Regions from separate parts of the Paenibacillus cisolokensis genome, predicted to be linked through region 2. Evidence: predicted binding sites of a transcription regulator. Region 2 holds the regulator's gene; the other holds the start of a gene.
The links. Region 2 encodes Rex, which represses fermentation and respiration genes when NADH is low (regulators of the CRP and FNR family bind a similar motif). Its sites were predicted from a motif close to TTGTGAAATATTTCACAA; they were not measured.
Positions count from the first base shown of each region.

Region 1: ABEV74_RS05100 (DoxX family membrane protein) is a predicted target of Rex. The motif match lies at 4,597-4,614, and genes of this name have one in related genera.

Region 1 is NZ_JBCNFP010000027.1:85,901-93,935, forward strand. Features, by position in the region: gene ABEV74_RS05070 (alpha-L-fucosidase) at 1-762, shown strand, start outside; gene ABEV74_RS05075 (PDDEXK family nuclease) at 1,045-1,716, opposite strand; gene ABEV74_RS05080 (PspA/IM30 family protein) at 1,930-2,604, shown strand; gene ABEV74_RS05085 (DUF350 domain-containing protein) at 2,737-3,141, shown strand; gene ABEV74_RS05090 (DUF4178 domain-containing protein) at 3,171-3,677, shown strand; gene ABEV74_RS05095 (DUF4247 domain-containing protein) at 3,689-4,438, shown strand; gene ABEV74_RS05100 (DoxX family membrane protein) at 4,671-5,210, shown strand; gene ABEV74_RS05105 (metal ABC transporter solute-binding protein, Zn/Mn family) at 5,789-6,718, shown strand; gene ABEV74_RS05110 (metal ABC transporter ATP-binding protein) at 6,720-7,454, shown strand; gene ABEV74_RS05115 (metal ABC transporter permease) at 7,451-8,035, shown strand, end outside.
Region 2 is NZ_JBCNFP010000156.1:17,738-25,772, forward strand. Features, by position in the region: gene ABEV74_RS21345 (tetratricopeptide repeat protein) at 1-319, shown strand, start outside; gene dinG (ATP-dependent DNA helicase DinG) at 336-3,203, shown strand; gene ABEV74_RS21355 (redox-sensing transcriptional repressor Rex) at 3,200-3,856, shown strand; gene ABEV74_RS21360 (amidohydrolase) at 3,837-5,135, shown strand; gene ABEV74_RS21365 (cell wall elongation regulator TseB-like domain-containing protein) at 5,168-5,662, shown strand; gene ABEV74_RS21370 (hypothetical protein) at 5,778-6,317, shown strand; gene ABEV74_RS21375 (AAA family ATPase) at 6,310-7,812, shown strand; gene ABEV74_RS21380 (3-hydroxyacyl-CoA dehydrogenase family protein) at 7,977-8,035, shown strand, end outside.

The DNA.
Region 1 (8,035 bases), on a different contig from region 2:
GGTCCGATCGACATCATGTGGTTCGATTTCTCTCACGACAATATGACCGGCGAGAAATGGCGCGCGACCGAGCTCGTCCGGATGATCCGCTCGATCCAGCCGAACCTTATTATCGGCAACCGTCTGGGCGGCAACATTCTGGCGGCCGAGCCGGAGGAATACGCGGGTGATTTCTTCTCGCCGGAGCAGATCATTCCGCCGGGCGGCATCGTCGACGCGAACGGCAATGAAGTGCCGTGGGAAGCGTGCATTACGCTGAACGACCATTGGGGCTATCATTCCGAAGATCGGAATTACAAGTCGCCCAAACAGGTGATCCGCTCGCTCGTCGAATGCGTCAGCAAGAACGGCAATCTGCTGCTCAACGTCGGCCCGGACGCCAAAGGTGAAATTCCCCGCGAGTCGCTGAACATATTGAGCGAAGTTGGCGAATGGATGCGTCGGAACGGAGAGAGCATATACGGCTGCGGCGCTTCTACCCTGCCGAAGCCGGAGTGGGGGCGCTACACGCAGAAGGGCAACAAGCTGTATGCACACGTCTTCGACCGCGGCATCGGCCCCATCTATTTCCAAGGGTTGAAAGGAAAGATCAAGAAAGCGAGGCTGCTGCGGGACGGCAGCGAGCTGAAGGTGGAGACGCCGTGGATGGCCGAACAATACTCCGATATCGAGAGCGGGGCGTTCATTACGCTGAAAGGCGCGGAACTGCCCGACGAAATCGATACGGTCATCGAGCTGGAGTTGACGGAGAGCGCGATATAACGGCATCACACGATATAATTGCATGCATTGCAATTAAACTGGAGCTGGTGGATATCGTCATGAATTGCATGATGCGATATAATTGCATGATTTACAATCAAACGATGCAACGAACCTCTAATGCCCATTTTAATTGTAAACTGTACAATAAAATCTAAGAAATCCCACTCTAAATGCCGTTTCAAGGCGATATCATTGCATGATATGCAATAAAAACGGTGCAGAGAGTCCAAAATGCCCGGTTTGGTTGTATGAAGTACAATCAAATCGGGCATTGGCTTTTTACAACAGCAGTTCGGGGTTGCCGGTTTTCAATTCATAATAGCGAATCTTCCCGCCTCGATCGATCGGATAGAGAAAGCCTTTCAGGGCCAGACTTTTCAGCCATTTGCGGGCTGTCCGATAATTTACGCTGAAGTGTTCCGTCACATCGATGGGGCGGATCGGTCTGCCCATTTCCCATGCCAATCGCAGAACTTCTTTTTCGGCTGCCGGCACCGGGCCAGGGCGCTCTTCCGCGTTCCGCATCAGATACGGGCTGATCACCAGCTTCAGCAGCATGCGGCAAACTTCTGGCCTATACTGGACATCGTCGAAGGAGAAGTGGATGATTCGCCATCCCATTCCGGTCAAAAAAGTGTCCCGGTTTAAGGAATAGCTGAATTTTTCGCGGTCCATGTCTTTGACATGGCTTTGGAAACCGTCGCATTCCAGTCCGAATCGTCCGAAGGGCGGAAGAAAGGCGAAATCGAGAAATTGCGACTTTCGGTTCCAATCGTAGATTTCATATTCCGGATGCAAGTAATCGAACGACCCGAACAGCGGCCACCATACATTTTGGAGCAGCAATTTTTCCGCATAGTTGTGGCCTCTCAGCAATCTTCCTTTGCGTTCCCCGGTTCTGCGGCTCGCATGATGGGCGATAAACGCTTGATGCGCTTCTTCAAAATTCATCATACAATCCCTCCCGCATGATAAAAAAAGAAACGTCCCCTTGCCCGCGTAAACGGCAATAAGGACGTTCTTCGTCTCGCACTATTGTATCACGTATAACGCGGTCATCACTACAAGAAAAACAAAAAAATATTGAAACGCGGACCGATCTTTTGCGTAGAAATGAGCATAAACCATATCAGACCTGGAAGATCCGGAGGAGGCCGAAACAGAATGTCCATTTTCAAACGATTGCGCGACCTGACGTTGTCGAACATCTACGCTTTGATCGAGAAAGCGGAGGACCCGATCAAGCTGACCGACCAGTACATTCGCGACATGCAGGAAGATCTCGAAGATGCGGAAAAGGCGGTCGCCGCGCAAATTGCGATTGAGAAGAAGTTCAAGCAGCTGTATGAAGAACAAGCCGCGCTTGTGAAGAAGCGTGACGAGCAGGCCCACACGGCAGCGCAAATGCAAAACATCGAGCTCGCCCGCCGCGCGCTTGAAGAGAAAAAAGCGGCCGAGCAGAAGATGAACGAATACAAGGCCGGCTACGACCAGAACAAAGCGGCAGCCGACAATTTGCGCAGCAAGCTGGAAGAGATGCGCAAGCAGCTGGCCGAGATGAAGAACAAGCGGGAAACGCTTGTCGCCCGCTACAATGCGGCCAAGGCGCAGGCCGAAATCAACAAGTCACTGGCTGGCTTCAACACCGATTCGGCGGCGGCCGGCATGAAACGGATGGAAGAGAAGATGCTGCAGATGGAAGCGCAGGCCGAAGCGAGCAACGAGCTGCTGAACGGCAAAGGCAAATCGCTGGACGAAGAGTTCGCCGCCCTGGGCAAGGACAAAGAAGTCGAAGACGAGCTTGCTGCCTTGATGAAGAAATACGAACAACAACAATAAGGAGCCGACGCCGCTCTTGCGAAGAAACGTCCGAAGGCAGCGATTGTGCGGCATATGCCAATCGAGTGCCGAAAGGCGTTTTTTCTTCTGTATATGCCGGGCGGCTGACGGTTCGATAATGGGGGATGTCCGATGTCATTGAGCGAATATGTCGGGATGCTCGTTTGGACGGGCGCGGGTGCGGTGCTTCTGATCGCGCTGATGGCGATCGATTCGCTGTTCACCGGTTACAAGGATATGGAGGAAATCAAGAAAGGCAATGTGGCCGTCGCGACGCGCTTCATCATGAAGCTGCTCGCACAGGCATACATTTTGTCCCAGTCCATTACGACTTCCTATCATTTGGGCGAGGCGCTGATCGTATCCGCGCTGTCGTTTGCCATTCTGCTTGTGCTGGAGACGCTGCTGCGCATCGGTCTCCGGTCGGTGTTCGGCTTGCATCTGGATCAGGGGACGAAAGACGGCAAAATGGCGCATGCGCTGATGGGCGGTTCGTTCCACATCACCGGAGCGCTGATTATCGGAGCATGTCTGTAACCCATCATGAGCGGAAGGAGACGATGGCGATGAGCTTGTTCAAACGGATTAAAAACTTGATGCGAAAGCCGGAGCCGCTCAAGCCAACTCCGAGCATGCTGACGATCGGACCGGGTGACATATGCGAAGTGTCGCTTGTCACGTACGAGGTTGTCGGGCGAACGCAAAACCGGCAAAGGAACCAGATTGTGCTGACGCTGCAGGACGGATCGACGATTCGGTACTTGACGATCGAAGAGCGTGAAAGGACGGCTTATGCGCTATACGATCCGATCGACGGCCGGCTGGATGCGGTTGACGAGGTGCCGACCATACTGGAGCTGGACGATCGCGTGTACCATCTGGAGGAACAGTACTCCGGCTTTATTACGGCGGTCGGCCGGACGCCGTTCGTCCAGGGGGGCGAGCAGCATGTATGGCAATACCAGTCCGACGACCGCAAGCTGCTTCGAATCGAATGGCAGGACGGGCGCTTTATGCTGTACGAAGGCGAAAGCGTGCTGCCCGCCGACGTTCGCGCCCTGCGCGGCAGTTAGGGGGGAGAAGCTTGCGGCAGAAGTGGTCCAAAGCTTTAAAACTGTTGCTTGTCGTCAGTCTTATCGTCCCTCTCCTGGCCGCATGCGGCATCGATCAAACGATCAAGGAGACGTACCCGCTCGAATCGGTGAATGGAAGCGGAGCGGAAACGTCATATGTATACCGCGCCGCCGGACAGTCGGTGCCCGAGGTTGCCAAAGAGCTGGCGGAAGCATCCAAGCCGGACCAGATCTCGGACGAACAAGAGGACCGGATGTTCCTCGTCTACTCGGACCGGATCGTGCATCTGCAGCGGGACGAAGCGAATCCGGAAGATACGCTTGTGGAAGTGTCCTCCAAGGAATATGTCCGCAACAATTACAGCATGAGCTTCCTGGAAGGATATTTGCTCGCCAGCCTGCTCAGCGACTTGTTCGACAACGGGCGATACGGCGGCGGCAGCTACCGTGGGTACAACGATCGCGATACGTACAAGCCGAAGACGGGAACGTACCACATGCCGACGGACACCGAGAAAAAGGCGGTTCCGCCGATGACCGTCGAACGGAAAGGTTCGATCTTCAAACGTTCGCACAAGGCCGATACCGGCCAGGTTGGCAGCGGCGGAAGCATATTCGGGAAATCTCCCTCTTCCTCGAGTTCCTCCACAGGCAAAATTACTCGCGGCAGCTCCGGCGGCAAGTCGAGCAGCTGGCTTCAGCCGCGGAAGTCGTTCAAACCGAAGACGAGAGTCGGGTTCGGAAGAATCAAGCGGCGATAAGATGACAGTTGCGAGCCGTTTCAGCATTGTACTGGACAAGGTCATAAAGTTCGAAACGTGATGGAAAGTCGAGTTTCCCACGTCCAAGGATAAACGCCGTCAGGCGTTTTTTCTTTTGCGCCGCCTCGGAAGGGTGACGTTCGGTTACCAAAAAAAGTTTGTGATTTTTGTCACATACTTCTCCGGACCTATGCGATATACTGAAGACAACAAATAACCGAGGTGATCAAAGATGATGAAATGGTGGAGAGAAAATGTTTGGGCAGCTGGCTTGGTCGTATGGGTTCGCCTCCTTCTCGGTTACCATTGGCTGACTGCGGGATGGCACAAAATTACCGGCGACAAGCCTTTCGACGCCACCGGGTTTCTGAAGGGAGCTATCGCCAATCCGGTTGCCGACAAGACAACGGGCGAAGCGGTATATCCGACATACCTGGCATTTCTGGAGCATTTCGCACTGCCGAATGTGAAATTGATCAACATTCTGATCCCGTGGGGCGAGCTGCTGGTCGGTCTCGGACTCATTCTCGGAACGTTGACGGTGGCGGCCGCTTTCTTCGGATTGCTGATGAACTTCATGTTCGTCTTTGCCGGAACGGTAAGCACGAATCCGTGGCTGATGCTGCTCGGCATGCTGGTCCTCACGGCAGGCGCCAACGCAGGACGATTCGGATTGGACCGGTACGTGCTCCCGCTGCTCCGTAAAGAGGCGGACCGCTTCTTCCGCCGCGGACCGAAAACGCCGGCCGCCGGCGCCGGCCTGCAACACTGATGCGCCGCGACGGTCAATGGCGCCAATGGCACGAAGCGCTTGGACGAATGAGCCAGGCGCTTCTTCTTTGCCGTCACATGCGGCATATTTCTTGCGGACATTGCTCGCATCGGCACATTTTTGCAAATAGCCGACATCCCGGATCACGAGCCGGCCGTCCTTCTGCGCGATAATCCCGTCCTTTTTCCATTCGTTCAGCAGCCGGTTACGCCTTCCCGCGTCGTACCGGTCATGTCGGCCATTTCGCCGTTCGTCATATTATACTCAAGCCGCAAATGTCCGCTTTTCGCAGCATTCGAAGTTAGGAAGCATGTCCGGCATCGATCGACGAAACGGGGTTAGCCGAAAAGGCCTAATCTTTTTTTTGTCCCGAAAGTTTCCCTTAGTAAAAAGTATTGACACAAAGCAAAACAATCGTTATCTTGTATACAGGAATAAAAATTGCACAAGGGAAATATATTTGCTGTCGTGCATGTCTAAGCGTTGCACGGTACACAAGTCCCGGTATAGGAGGAGAGACAAAAGTGAGAAAAGAACGACGAAGACGAACAAAGCAATGGGTCAGTGCCGCGTTGCTGATGCTGGCGCTAACGCTGGTGCTTGCAGCCTGCGGCGGCGGTCAGAAGGGGGAAACGGAAGGCGAGCCGGCAGCGGCAGGCGCGGACGACAAAGTAAATATCGTGACGACGATCGCACAAATTGCGGAGCCGCTCTCCGTTATCGGGGGAGACAAGGTGAATGTGCAAAGCTTGATGGGTCCCGGCGTCGATCCGCATCTATACAACGCGACGCAGGGGGATATCCGGAAGCTGGAGGAGAGCGATATCGTCTTCTACAGCGGCCTGCATCTCGAGGGCAACATGACGGAAATTTTCGAACAGATCGGCAAGAACAAGCCGGTGCTGGCGATTGCCGAAGCAACGCCGGAAGATCGGCTGCTCAAGGATGAGGGCGGAGCGGTCGACCCGCATATCTGGTTCGATATCGATCTGTGGAAGGGGGCTCTGGAATCGGCAACGGAAGAGCTGAAGAAGCATTCGCCCGGCAATGCCGAATATTTTGAAGCCAACAAAGTGAAATATTTCGAACAGCTGGACGAGTTGAAGGCGGAAGCGGCGGACAAGATGGCCCGGATTCCGGACGAGAAACGGGTGCTGGTGACCGCCCATGACGCATTCGGCTATTTCGGCCGGGCCTATAACATGAAGGTGATCGGTCTGCAAGGGCTGAGCACCGAAGACGAGGTCAGCCTCGCCGATATCGACGGCACGATCAAGCTGCTGCTCGAATACCGGATACCGGCCGTCTTCGTCGAGAGCAGCATCAATAAAAACACGATCAACGCCGTTATCGAGGGAGCGGCCAGCAAAGGGCTGACCGTCAAGCTGGGCGGCGAGCTGTTCTCGGATGCCATGGGTGAAGCGGGAACGACGGAAGGCACTTATATCGGCATGTACCGGCACAATGTTGAAACGATCTATCATGCACTGACGGGAGAAGGCGAATAATATGACCGTTTTACAGGTGCGGGGCGTATCGGCGGCCTATCGGAAAAACAACGTGCTGCGAGACGTGTCGTTCGATGTGCAGCCGGGTTCTCTGACCGGCATCGTCGGCCCGAACGGAGCGGGCAAGTCGACGCTGCTCAAGGTGATGTTGGAGCTTCATCCGAAGCTTGCGGGCAGCGTATCCTTCTTCGGCTCCACATTGGCCCGGACCAAAACGCGGGTCGGCTATGTGCCGCAGCGCGGATCGGTGGATTGGGATTTTCCGACCGACGCGCTCGATGTCGTCATGATGGGCTTGTACGGACGCATCGGCTGGTTGAGGCGGCCGCGGCGCATTCACCGGGAGATGGCCATGGAAGCCCTCTCCCGGATGGGAATGGCCGATTATGCCGGACGGCAAATCAGCCAGCTGTCCGGCGGCCAGCAGCAGCGGGTGTTTCTGGCCCGGGCGCTCGTTCAGGATGCGGACCTGTACTTTATGGATGAGCCGCTTGCCGGCGTCGATGCCGCCACCGAGCGGGCGATCATGGAGACGCTGAAGGAATTGAAGCAAAACGGCAAGACGGTAATGGTCGTCCATCACGATCTGCAGACCGTGGAGGATTACTTCGATCACGTGCTGCTGCTGAACCGGACGGTTATTGCGCACGGTCGGACGGAAGATGTCTTTACGAAAGATAACGTCATCGCCGCGTACGGCGGAGCGCTGCGCTGGCTGAAGGAGTTGTCGTCATGAACGCACTATTGTCGCCCAATGCGCAGTGGGTGCTGCTCAGCACCTTGATTCTCGGCATGGCGTCCGGCATGATTGGCTGTCTCGCGTATTGGAAGCGGCAAAGTCTGATGAGCGACTCGCTGTCGCATGCGGCGCTTCCGGGTGTCGTGATCGCCTTCGCCATCGTCGGCGTCAAAGAGATGCCCGTCATGATCGCCGGCGCGGCCGCCAGCGCGTTGGCCGGAGCGCTGCTGATCCACTGGATCCGCTCGTCGAGCCGCATCAAGGAAGATACGGCGATGGGCATCATTTTATCGGTATTTTTCGGATTCGGCATCATGCTGCTTACGATCGTCAACCGGACGGCGGGCGGCAACCAGAGCGGTCTGGACGGATTCATTTACGGCCAGGCGGCCTCGATGGTCCGCAAGGACGTATATACGATGTTGGCGCTGGCGGCCCTCGTCATTCTGATCGTCTTTGCCGCCTTCAAGGAATGGAAGCTGTTTCTGTTCGATCCTGATTTTGCAAAAGGGCTGGGGCTGTCGCGCCGGCTGATGGACGGCGTTTATTTGGGGGTGCTGGTGCTCGTCATCGTGATC
Region 2 (8,035 bases):
CAAGGCGCCGGAATGCAACCTGTCGCGTCTGTTTTTGGCGATGTCGTTCATGCATTTGCAGCAGTGGGACGAAGCACAGAAGCATTTTCAACTGCTGGTCGCATTGACCGACCATCCCCGTCTGCAGGCTCTCGGATACAATGCGCTCGGCTGCATCCAGGCCGTTCATCTGCAGTTGGAACAAGCGGAATATTATTTTCGCAAAGCCCATGAAACCGACCCCGGCTTTGCGGACCCGCTGAATAATTTGAAATCATGCAAGGAAAAGCGCGGCCACATGGCTTTGTATTTCGGGAGCGCCGAGCTTAGTTGTATGTGAGAGGATCGGGAACCGGATGAAATTTGCTGTGTTGGATTTGGAAACGACGGGTCATCAGCCCGATGATGATATTATACAAGTCGGGATCGTGGTGCTTGACGAGGAGCTGGCCGTTATCGATACGTACAGCTCCTTCGTCCGTCCGAACGGCGGCATTCCGCCGTTCATTACCCGATTGACGGGAATTGACGACCGCACTGTCGAAAATGCGCCCGAGCTCGATGAAGTGATGATGGCAGTCGTCCGGCTTATCGGCGACACGGTGCTCGTCGCGCACAATGTCGGGTTTGACGCCTCTTTTTTGAATACGGCGCTCGACCGGTGCGGATACGGGCCGTTCGTCGGACGAAGGCTGGATACGATTGAGTTGCTGCGCATTTTATATCCGTCGCTCGGCACATATCAGCTCGGTTCGGTAACGGAGCTGTTCGGCATAAGGCATGACCGCCAGCACCAGGCCGACAGCGACGCCATGGCGACGGCGGAACTGTTCGCGGCTTGCGTTCGCAAAATGCGGGAGCTGCCGCTCTTGACGCTTCAACGGTTCGCCGGTATTATTCCGGAGTATGACGATTTGGGCTGGTTCGTCCGTCAAGTTTTGGATTGGAAGCAAACCCAAACTTCCGTCGATCCGGACGCCTACGCCTATTATAACCAATTCGCGCTCAAAGCCGGCGACTGGACCGATGAGTTGCCGCCGCGGGCCGAAATGGAAGAATCGCCGCTCGAGAACGTATCGTACGAGCAATATTTGAGCGGCGTCAAATCGCGCTTCCGCGATCTGTTCGACCGCTATGAGGAACGCGAGGCGCAGGACCAGATGTTCCGGGAAGTGCATGAGGCGCTGGAGAACGACAGCCATTTGCTGATCGAGGCCGGGACCGGAACAGGCAAGTCGCTCGGCTATTTAATTCCTGCTCTTTATTATGGTATCCGCCAGGAGAAAAAGATAGTCGTCAGCACGCATACCATTAATCTTCAGGAGCAGCTTCGCCAGCGCGACATCCCGCTGCTGCAGGAACTGCTTCCGTTCCCTTTTAAAGCCGCGATATTTAAAGGCAGAGGCAATTACTTATGCTTGCGCAAATTCGAAGCCAAAGTCAACAGCCGCGATTTCGCTTCGCCGATCGACGACGCGCTGACCGCATCGCAAATGGTGACATGGCTCGGGGAGACGGAAACGGGCGATCAGGAGGAGTTGAATCTCGGAAGCAAGGGAGCCGAGTTTTGGAGCACCGTGGCAAGCGACGCCGACTCCTGTCTGAACCGCGCCTGCCCGTGGTTCAGGCGCTGCTTCTACCACCGGGCCAAGCATGAAGCGGGCCTGGCCGACGTCATTATTACGAATCATTCGATGCTGTTCACCGATATACGCGCCGAGCATCGGCTGCTGCCGGCCTATGACCATCTGATCGTCGACGAGGCGCATCATCTGGAAGAAGTGGCGGGCAAGCATCTCGGGCTGCAGCTTTCCTATTATTCGCTCGTGCAGCCGCTTACCCGGCTCGTCAAAGACGCTCGTCAAGGTCTTCTGATGGCGCTGCGCGTCAAGCTGACAGGCGAAGACGACGAATTCGCGCAAGCGTGGCGGGAAACGATCGACGAGCTCATTCCGGCGCTCGCCGAAGCGAGAGAGCATTGGGACAAGCTGTTTGAGCTGCTGCATGGCGTAGCGGGCAAAGGCGGCGACAGCCAGGATAACGCGCAGACGGTGTACCGTCTGCGGAGAGATCGCATGCCTGGGGATTGGGAAACGATCGCGGGCGTCGAAGCGAACGTTTACGCCGCGCTTCAGCCGGCCGTCCGCAAGCTGGACAAGACGTTGTCGGAGATCAAGGAACGGTCGGACGACCATGCGATGCAGGCGCTCGTGACCGATTTGAACGGCTGCGTCAAAGATATTTCCAGAGCCCGGGACGATTTGCGCACGTTCATTAAGGCGGACAAGGCCGACACCGTTTACTGGATCGAAACGGGAACGTCCGGCCGCCCCGGCCGATCGGTTCATCTGTTCGCCGTGCCTGCCGATGTAAGCGGCGAGCTTCGCGAATATTTCTTCAACCGGAAGAAGAGCGTCGTTCTGACAAGCGCCACGTTGTCGGTTCAGAAGTCGTTTCAATACGTTTGCGAACAGATCGGGTTGTCGGGGCAGGAGGAGCAGGGCCGCCTCAAGACGGTGCAGCTGCCTTCTCCGTTCAATTATCGCGAGCAGGCGCTCGTCATCATTCCGCGCAATTTTCCCGTTCTGAAGGGCGCGAACGGCGACGAACGGTTTGTCTCGATGCTGGCTTCGTCGCTTGCGGAGGCGGCCCGCGAAACGAACGGACGGATGCTCGTCCTGTTTACGTCGTACCGTATGCTCAGGCACACTTACGACAAGCTCAAGGAAGAGCTGTCGGACAGCGGCATTCAGGTGCTGGGACAGGGTGTGGACGGCGGCAACCGCAGCAAGCTGACGAGGCGGTTCGTGCAGCAGCCTGCTTCGGTGCTGCTCGGCACGAGCAGCTTCTGGGAAGGAGTAGACATTCCCGGCGAAGCGCTCACTTGTCTGGCGATTGTACGGCTGCCTTTTCAGCCGCCGAATCATCCGCTCATCGAAGCCAAGTCGGAAATGCTGCAGGAGCAGAAGCAGAATCCGTTCATGAAGCTGTCCGTCCCGCAAGCGGTCATCCGATTCAAGCAAGGCTTCGGCCGTCTGGTCAGAACGGCGCAGGACCGCGGCGTCGTGCTGATCTATGACACGCGAGTGATTGAGACGTATTACGGCAAACATTTTCTGTATTCGCTGCCGGGACCGAAAATCGAGCATATGCATCTCGATAAAATGATTCCCAGGATGCGCGAATGGCTGGCAGGCGGCCATCGGAAGGAGGCGGAAGCATGAAGCAGTCGAAAATATCGGAAGCGGTCGTCAAACGGCTGCCGGTATACCTCAACGTTCTGACGGAGCTGTCCAAGCGTGATGTCCAGACCGTCTCGTCGCAGGAGCTCGGACAGAAGCTGGACCTTAATCCGGCGCAAATCCGCAAGGATCTGGCCTATTTCGGCGAATTCGGACGCAAGGGCATCGGTTATGACGTATCGTATCTGATCGAGAAAATACGCCAAATCCTGAAGCTCGACAAGCCGCTGCACGTCGCTCTTGTCGGTGCCGGCAATCTGGGACATGCCCTGTGCAATTACAATACCTACGTCGAGGACAATATGAAAATTACGGCCGTTTTCGACGCCCATCCGGGCAAAGTCGGGATGAAAATCAACGGCCTGACCGTTCAGCCGATGGAGGAACTGAAGGAAACGGTCGGCAGGCTCGACATCCGCGTCGGCATCATTACGGTGCCGGCTGTCGAAGCGCAAAATGTTGCAGACCGGTTTATCGAGGCCGGCATTGAAGCCATTCTCAATTTCGCCCCGGTCATTTTAAAGGCGCCCGACGAGGTTCGGATTCATCATGCCGATTTTACGACCCAACTGTTAAGCCTGGCCTATTATTTGGATAAAGAAAGGGACGAAACCGATGAAGGAATGGCTGATTGAGAACGGAATTTTTGTCACGATGGATGAGGAGCATCCGGTCGTGCGCGGGTATATGCATGTAGTAGGAGACCGGATTGCCTATATCGGTCCGGAAGCGCCTGCCGGCGTGTCGCCGGATGCGGAGAAAGTAAGCGGTCAAGGACTCGTCTTCATGCCCGGGATGATCAACACGCACGGCCATGCGTCGATGACGCTGCTTCGCGGCTATTCCGACGATCAAGTGCTGCAAGTGTGGCTGCAGGAAAAGATGTGGCCGATGGAAGCGAAATACGAGGCACGAGACGTGAAAACGGGAGCTGCGCTGGCCATCGTCGAAATGCTCAAATCCGGCACGACGCTGTTCGTCGATATGTACGACCGGATGGAGGTTGTCGCGGAGGTGGTCGAGCAGTCCGGCATTCGCGGCACTCTGATGCGCGGCGTTATCGGTCTCGGGCCGGAAGAGGAGCGCCGGTCGAAGCTGCAGGAGGCGATCCGTTTCGTCCGGGATTGGCACGGCAAGGCGGACGGCCGGATTACGGCGATGATGGCCCCGCACGCGCCGTATACTTGTCCTCCGGCGTATATCGAACAGTTCGTGCAGGCCGCCCACGATCTGAACGTGCCGCTCCATACGCATATGTCGGAGACGATTGCGGAGGTGGAGCAGAACGTCCGTGATTACGGTGCCCGGCCGGTCGAGCATCTGGACCGTCTCGGCTTCTTCTCGCGCCAAGCGCTCGTCGCGCATGCCGTTCATCTAACTGACGAAGAGATTGCGCTTCTGGCCGAACGCGGCGTATCGGTATCCCACAATCCGGCCAGCAATTTGAAGCTGGCAAGCGGCGTCGCGCGGGTTCCCGATATGCTTCGGGCTGGCGTCAAGGTTTCGCTTGGGACGGACGGGGCGGCAAGCAACAACAATCTCGATCTGTTCGACGAAATGCGGCTTGCGGCGCTCATCCATAAAGGCGTATCGGGCGACCCGACGGCCGTGCCGGCGATCGAAGCGCTCCGTCTGGCGACGGTATACGGCGCGCGGGCGCTCTGGCGGGACGATCTCGGGGTGCTCAAGGCCGGCATGAAGGCCGACTTTATTGCGCTGGATACGGAGCAGGCCCATTTCTATCCGCATTCCGATCTCGTATCCCATCTCGTCTACGCGGCGAACGGCCGCGACGTCCGCCACGTATGGATCGACGGCCGCCAAGTGGTGAAAGGCGGCGTGTGCACGCTGCTTGACGAGGAGAAAATACGCCGCGACGCTCAACAGTCGTTCGAGCGTCTCATTAACGGCTGATGCGGGCGCAACGCAAAAAAGCGCCCCCGATCATGACGCCGCGGCGTTGGGCGGCCGTTGCCGCTGCGGCGTTGCTGCTCGCCGTCATCGCCATCCACCAATATTACCGGGTTATCCAGCAGCCGGTCTGGAACGAGGAACGGGAAGCGTCCGCAAGGGCGAAGGAGCTGGCCGGACTGACCGAAGTATTGCGCGCTGAAAAGGTCGTCTGGGACGAGACGTTCTGGATTGTCAAAGGGATCGACGGCGACGGCGAAGAGGTATGGGTATGGTTGCGGGATCGCGGTATCCGGACGGTCAAGGCGGCCGAGGCGGTCTCGCCGGACGAGGTGAAAGAACGGGTCCGCAGCCGCTACGCGGGAGCCGATATCGTCCGCATCCGCCCCGGACTTCTGCAGGGCGAGCCGGCGTGGGAAGTGTTTTATTCGCTGCCGGATGCGGGCGGCAAATATTTTTACGATTTTTACGACTTTAAGGACGGAACGCACAAGGTAACGTACCGGATTCCCGGACGTACCGCCGACTGACGTTTCCTGATATTACACCCCCTTTTGCGCATCGCGCTATGATATACTTTTCCTATAGATCTGTCTGCTAGGCGAAGTGAATCATGGTGGCGACGAGGAAGGGGGTTTTTACATCATGAACATCAAACTGCGAATCGTTCCCATCATTCTAACCGCCGTATTGTCTGCCGGACTGCTGTTCGGCGGTTGGTTTCTATATAAGCAAGTGGTAGTGGCCGGCCCGCTCGAAGAAGCGCTGCGGGAAGTGCCGGGCGTCGTGTCGGGCAAGCCGGTTATCGATGCCGATCATGTGAACGTGCATCTCAAGCTTGCGCCGGATGCCGATCTGCGCGAAGTATATGAGCGGATCGTCACGCAGGGGGCGCCTGCCATCGGCGACCGAAAAGTCCGGCTCTTTATCGAAGATTCGGAGGACGCCGGACTGGAACCGATATGGTCTGCCGTTTTGTTCGACGTGGCGGAAGCGATGGAGACGAGGCGGTACTCCAAAATTCCGGCGGCGCTGAAGGAGCTGGAGCAAGCTTATCCGGGCTTCAAGGCCTCGACCGAAATCGACGCCGACAATGTGTATATTACGATGCGCCGGGGCGATGCCGTGAAGCATGTCGTGCTGCCGCGCATTCCCGATACGCTGGGAGTGTGGCCGAATGCTTAAGTACGGTAAGGAAATCGCGATCGGCTTCCTGCCGGTGCTGCTCGTTTTTCTTGTCTTCCTGAAGGTGAATATCGTGCCGCTGCTGCTCGTCGCCGCGCTCGGCGGCCTTCTGTTCTATGCGGTGCGGGCGCGAGGCAACGTTGCGCCGGCCGGCGGGAAGCGCCGTCTGCCGGCGCGCTCGTCCGTACAGCTAACGTTCGACGAGATCGGGGGACAGGAACGGGCGAAGCAGGAGCTGACCGAGGCGCTCGATTTTTTGGTGAATCAGGAGCAAATTGCCAAGTTCGGCATACGCCCGCTGAAAGGCATTCTGCTGACCGGGCCGCCGGGAACCGGCAAGACGCTGCTTGCCAAAGCGGCCGCCCATTATACCGATTCAGTCTTTGTAGCCGCATCCGGCAGCGAATTTGTGGAGATGTACGTCGGCGTCGGCGCGAGCCGCATCCGCGAGCTGTTCAAGGAAGCCCGCAACAAAGCGGTCAAGGCCGGCAAAAGCGGCGCGGTCGTCTTCATCGACGAAATCGACGTCATTGGCGGCAAGCGGGACGGCGGCCAGCACCGCGAATACGATCAGACGCTGAACCAGCTGCTGACCGAGATGGACGGCATTCATACGTCCGATACGCCGCGCATCCTGCTGATCGCAGCGACGAACCGCAAGGAGATGCTGGATAGCGCGCTGCTTCGTCCGGGACGCTTCGACCGGCATATCGGGGTCGATCTGCCGGACAAAAAAGGTCGGCAGCATATATTGAACATTCATGCCCGCAACAAGCCGCTCGCCGAGGACGTGAGTCTGGAGCAAGTGGCCGAAGAAACGTTCGGCTTCTCGGGCGCACAGCTGGAGAGCGTCCTGAACGAAGCCGCCATCTACGCGATGCGCGAGAACGAGGAAGCGATCCGGCAGCACCACTTGGCGATGGCGATCGACAAAGTGATGATGGGCGAGAAAACCGACCGCGAAGCGACGCGGGAGGAGCGCGAGCGCGTGGCGCTTCACGAGTTGGGCCATGCGATCGTCGCCGAGCTGGTGCGGCCGGGCAGCGTCTCCCAGGTGGCGCTATCGCCGCGCGGCCAGGCGCTCGGCTATGTCCGTCACAATCCGCAGCAGGACCGGTACCTGTATACCCGGGAATTTCTCGAAGGGCAAATTATGATCGCGCTCGGCGGGGCTGCGGCGGAAGAGATGTTTTACGGCGACCGCAGCACCGGCTCCCGGGGCGATTTCGAGCAGGCGATGGGGATCGTGCGCACAATGGTTGAATCGGGACTGACAGAAGCGGGCATCGTCGACAGCAGCATGATGACGCCCGACAGCTGGGCGAAAGTGACGGGGACGATTCTGGACCGGCTTATGGAACGGACGAAGGAACTGCTCGCCGGCTACAAAACGGTATTTCTGCAATCGCTCGACGTGCTTGTTCACGAGGAGACGATGGACGGGAACCGGTTCCGGGAACTGCTGGCGGAGCACGGGGAAAGCCGCAGCGCGTAAGCGGAAGGCGGTTTTTGTACGCCGTTTGCGCAGCGTTCGTAAATTGTTCACAATGCGATATAGAAAAAAAAGGCGGGCGTGCGGCTCGCCTTCTTATTTTTTTTGCGAACCGTTATAATATAAGATGTGAACGGCACGACGCAAAGTCAGAAGGGGGAACATTCATGAGAATCAAAACAGTCGGTGTCGTCGGTGTCGGCACAATGGGTCAAGGTATTGCGGA